DNA from 2 places in the Variovorax sp. RTB1 genome. Region 2 is predicted to be linked to the other one. Evidence: predicted binding sites of a transcription regulator. Region 2 holds the regulator's gene; the other holds the start of a gene.
What was found. Region 2 encodes FNR, which switches genes on or off when oxygen is low (the NO sensors DNR and NnrR bind a similar motif). Its sites were predicted from a motif close to TTGATNNNNATCAA; they were not measured.
Positions count from the first base shown of each region.

Region 1 (2,197 bases), on a different contig from region 2:
GGCGTGTCGCGCTACATCACCAACCCGGATCAGACGAGCTGCGAGTTCTCGCTGGTGGTGGCCGACGACTTCAGCGGCAAGGGACTCGGTTCACGGTTGATGGAAAGCATCATCGATGCGGCGCGAGACAAGGGGCTCGCAGAGATTGAAGGGCTGGTGCTGGCGGAGAACGCGGAGATGCTGAAGCTGATCAAGAGGCTCGGCTTCGCGGTCAAGCGGTTTGCCGATGATCCAGGTTTTCGATTGGTGACACTCACGCTGTAGCGGCGACGCCGCGCCGCTTGATTTGGATCAAGCAGATGCCATGGCCGTCTGGTGATACTGCGCCGGTGCCTTTTGCGGGCACGCCAAAAGACGGAGTCACCATGAGCCATATGAGTCCTGAAGACATGCGGGCCTTCGTCGAACGCCTGGACATTCTTCGACGATGGGCCGTCGCGCACGACCGCAGGAAGCTGGCTGCGCTGCTGGACCACGAAAACGACGCGGCGCATGCCGACGATGCGAAAACCGCTGCCTGCGCGGCGGTCAAGGTCCGACGTCCGACGCTGGCCGACATCGAGCACGCACTGCAGCGAATCTCGATCGGCCGATATGCCCTTTGCGTGGATTGCGAACAGGTTATTGCGCGTGAGCGACTTCTGATCCAGCCGGCCGCTGTTCGATGCGTCGTCTGCCAATCCACGCTCTCCACAATCGCGCGCTAGGCCGCACGCATCGACACCGACTGGCGTTCAGTGGCCTGTCGGTTCCAGTACGGTGAAAGCTGCGCAAGCCGGTGAAGTCGCTGAAGTCGCCGGATCGAAGCGCCTGCCACGCAAATGAAGCGCCAGAGCCGCGTCCATCGTCTGCACGTGTTTGACGTACCAACTCCTGAGCTGTCGCGTCATCTCGCGCACTTGCAGGAACCGTCTTTCGCGTGCATGGACTAGACCTTCGCGCATGACTTCCAGCACAACGCGATGCTGCACGATGTGATCTTTCCTCGAAGCAAAACCGCTGGATTGCATCCAGAGATCTTCACGCGCGAAATGGTTGGTCGTACAGGCCACGAGATCGCTCCACGCCAATGCAAGCTGCGCATCGTCGGCCACGTCCACGCGCTCGATCAGGTACACGAACGCCTGGTGTTCACGGTCCATAAAAGGCAGGCCCAGCACAAGCGAATCCGACCAGTTCAAGGCAGCCATTCGGTTTCCTTTGAATGAAACCGTCAAGGCTATGCATGCCTCGCCGCAGGGGTTTTGACCTGGGACAACATGGGTCGTAGCGACGCCAAAGAAAAAGCGCGAAAAAAGAAAAGCCCGGAAGGCTCCGGGCTTTGATTCGCTGCATCAGCGTTTTTTTGGAGGCGCGACCCGGAGTCGAACCGGGCTACACGGATTTGCAATCCGTTGCATAACCGCTTTGCTATCGCGCCAAAAAGAACTGTTCGAAAACAACCTGCGAAAAAAAGGGAAGCATGTAGCTTCCCTTTTTCAAAACTTGGAGCGGGATAAGAGACTCGAACTCTCGACCTCAACCTTGGCAAGGTTGCGCTCTACCAACTGAGCTAATCCCGCGTTTCGAGCCTCAGATTATACAACAACTTTTGGCTCTCTGGCAAGGCTCGATCAATGTTTGATCGAGCCTTCCGTGGGCGCTGCAGCCGGCTGCGCAGAACGCTGCTTAGCCAACTCGGCGACCGCTGCGGCAGAGGCAGCGACTTCTTCATCGGACAGCGGCGTCGGCATCCTCTCGAGAGCGATCTCGAGCACCTTGTCGATCCACTTCACCGGCACGATCTCGAGCCCGTTCTTCACGTTCTCGGGGATGTCCTGCAAGTCCTTGGCGTTTTCTTCCGGGATGAGCACCGTCTTGATGCCGCCACGCAAGGCAGCAAGCAACTTTTCCTTCAAGCCGCCGATGGCAGTCACTTCGCCGCGCAAGGTGATCTCGCCGGTCATCGCGACATCGCCACGCACCGGAATGCCCGTCAACGCCGATACGAAAGCCGTCGTCATCGCGGCGCCGGCGCTCGGGCCGTCCTTCGGCGTCGCGCCATCGGGCACGTGGATGTGGATGTCGCGCTTCTCGAACATCTCGTCCTTGATGCCAAGGCGGCGCGCCCGGCTGCGCACCACCGTGCGTGCGGCCTCGACCGATTCCTTCATCACGTCGCCGAGCGAACCCGTGCGTGTGATGACGCCCTTGCCAG
Region 1 is NZ_JASJXG010000050.1:28,149-30,345, reverse strand. Features, by position in the region: partial or broken gene QN397_RS22485 (GNAT family N-acetyltransferase) at 1-264, shown strand, start outside; gene QN397_RS22480 (TraR/DksA C4-type zinc finger protein) at 330-707, shown strand; gene QN397_RS22475 (hemerythrin domain-containing protein) at 735-1,190, opposite strand; tRNA gene QN397_RS22470 (tRNA-Cys) at 1,347-1,420, opposite strand; tRNA gene QN397_RS22465 (tRNA-Gly) at 1,487-1,562, opposite strand; gene lon (endopeptidase La) at 1,614-2,197, opposite strand, start outside.
Region 1: a site for FNR is predicted at 1,245-1,258, ahead of QN397_RS22475 (hemerythrin domain-containing protein). Genes of this name have one in related genera too.

Region 2 (2,197 bases):
CATGTCAGGCTTTGCACGGTGGCAGCGGCCAGTGCGCCTGCTGCCGCATAGCCCGCCATCCGGCCAGCTTGGAGCAGCAACGGCGCCATCGGCAAAGCAGCGGGCGTGATCGCGATGACGCCATGGCCGGGTCGAACTCCCACCCCACGCACGACACCCGCGCACGCCGCACCGCACATGGCCACGCAATGCGGACCACCCGCCAGTCCCATCAACAGCGCGGATGCGGCCAGTGCGGTTTGCATGATCAATAGCGCCGCCGAAAGAGCGTGAGCAGCGATGGTCGGCGACAGCGGTTCATGGTGCTGCGACTTTGCGTTCGATCATTCGAACGCCACTTGATCTGCATCAACGCGGACACAAAAGCCGAACGGAGAATCGAGCGGAGCAGCGCGGCGCTTTCGCTTGCTTTGTCACGCTGCAAATTTCACCGCACCACCTGCCGCAAAGAGACAGTCGCAAAGAGACAGCCGCCATGACACCTCAAACCATCAAAGTCGCATGCTCCAACTGCAACCTGCGCGAACTGTGCATGCCGGTCGGCCTCAACCCGGAAGAGCTTGCGCGCATCGACGACCTGGTGGCGACGCGTCGCAAGGTGAAGCGCCGCGAAACCCTCTTTCGCAATGGCGAGCGGTTCACCTCGCTCTATGCGATTCGGACTGGCGTGTTCAAGACACGGGTGGCATCGGAAGACGGTCGCGATCAGGTCACGGGCTTCCAGATGGCCGGCGAGATCATCGGACTCGATGGCATCGTGAACGACCATCACACCTGCGACGCGGTGGCACTCGAAGACGCCGAGGTCTGCGTGATGCCGTTCGACCGCATCGAGGAGCTGTCGCGCGAGGTCACTTCACTGCAGCGCCATGTGCACCAGATCATGAGCCGCGAGATCGTGCGCGAGCACGGCGTGATGCTGCTGCTGGGCAGCATGCGTGCCGACGAGCGGTTGGCCGCCTTTCTGCTCAACCTCGTGGAACGCCTGCATGCGCGCGGCTTCTCGAAGTCCGAGCTGATGCTGCGCATGACGCGCGAAGAAATCGGCAGTTACCTCGGGCTCAAGCTGGAGACAGTCAGCCGCACCTTGTCCAAGTTCGTGGACGACCGCATCGTCGAAGTCGACATGCGGCATGTTCGGATCCTCGACGCCGATGCTTTGCGCAGGATGATCAACCCGACGGTGTGAGGCGCTAGCGCGGCGGCGGCGACGGCATGTCCTGCACCGGCGTCGTGGTGTGGTTGCGGCCCTTTTCGGCCGGCACCAGCGCCTTGTCGGCCACCGGCCCAGCCGACTTGCCCGCCAGCGTCCGATTGATCTCCAGGCCCTTCTGGTAGTAGTTTTCTTCGACCACCGGGTCTGCCGTGCTGATCGCGATCCAGGCCGACGTCAGGCTGCCGACCACCACCACGGCGGGCAGGCCCAGCACGAGCCAGACCAGCGGGAATTTCCACCACGGTCCGGAACCTTTGGAAGCAGGGGGAAGCGCGCTCATTTTCAAGTCTCCAGTCGGTTATCGGGGAATGAGGAACACGGCCTTTTCAGAGACCTGCGACGCACCGTCGGCGGACCGCACGTTGAAGAAAACGGTGTGCGATCCGGGTGGTGCATCTTCTGCAGGCACTTGCAGCCGCACCGCCACCCAGCGCGACTCGGCCGGCCCGACATCGACCGCCTGGCTGGGCGTCGCCACGGCAAGACCCTTCAGTCCGCTGGCATCGATGCGGTAACGCTGAGAGCGCTCGGTCGCGTTCATGATCTGCAGCCGATAGACGTTCTCGAGCCTGCCGCCATCGGCGATACGTGCAAGCGAGGTACGGTCGCGCACCACGTCGACCTTGAGCGGCACGCGCACCACCAGGCTCGCGAGCAAGCCAACGCCCAAGGCCAACAGCACGGCGCCATAGATCAGCACGCGCGGGCGAAAAACACGCCGCAGCACCTGCACCGCGCTCCAGCCACCGGCCAGCCCGTTTTGCGTGGCGTAGCGGATCAACCCGTGCGGCTGCGCCATACGGTCCATCACCGTGTTGCAGGCGTCGACGCACAGGCCGCAGCCTATGCACTCGTACTGCAGACCCTCGCGGATGTCGATACCGGTCGGGCACACCTGCACGCACAGGCCGCAATCGATGCAGTCGCCCAGGCCCTGGGTGCGTGCGTCCTGTGCCCTGGCGTGCACGCCACGCGGTTCAC
Region 2 is NZ_JASJXG010000027.1:60,290-62,486, forward strand. Features, by position in the region: gene QN397_RS16850 (sulfite exporter TauE/SafE family protein) at 1-245, opposite strand, end outside; gene fnr (fumarate/nitrate reduction transcriptional regulator Fnr) at 476-1,189, shown strand; gene QN397_RS16860 (FixH family protein) at 1,194-1,496, opposite strand; gene ccoG (cytochrome c oxidase accessory protein CcoG) at 1,515-2,197, opposite strand, start outside.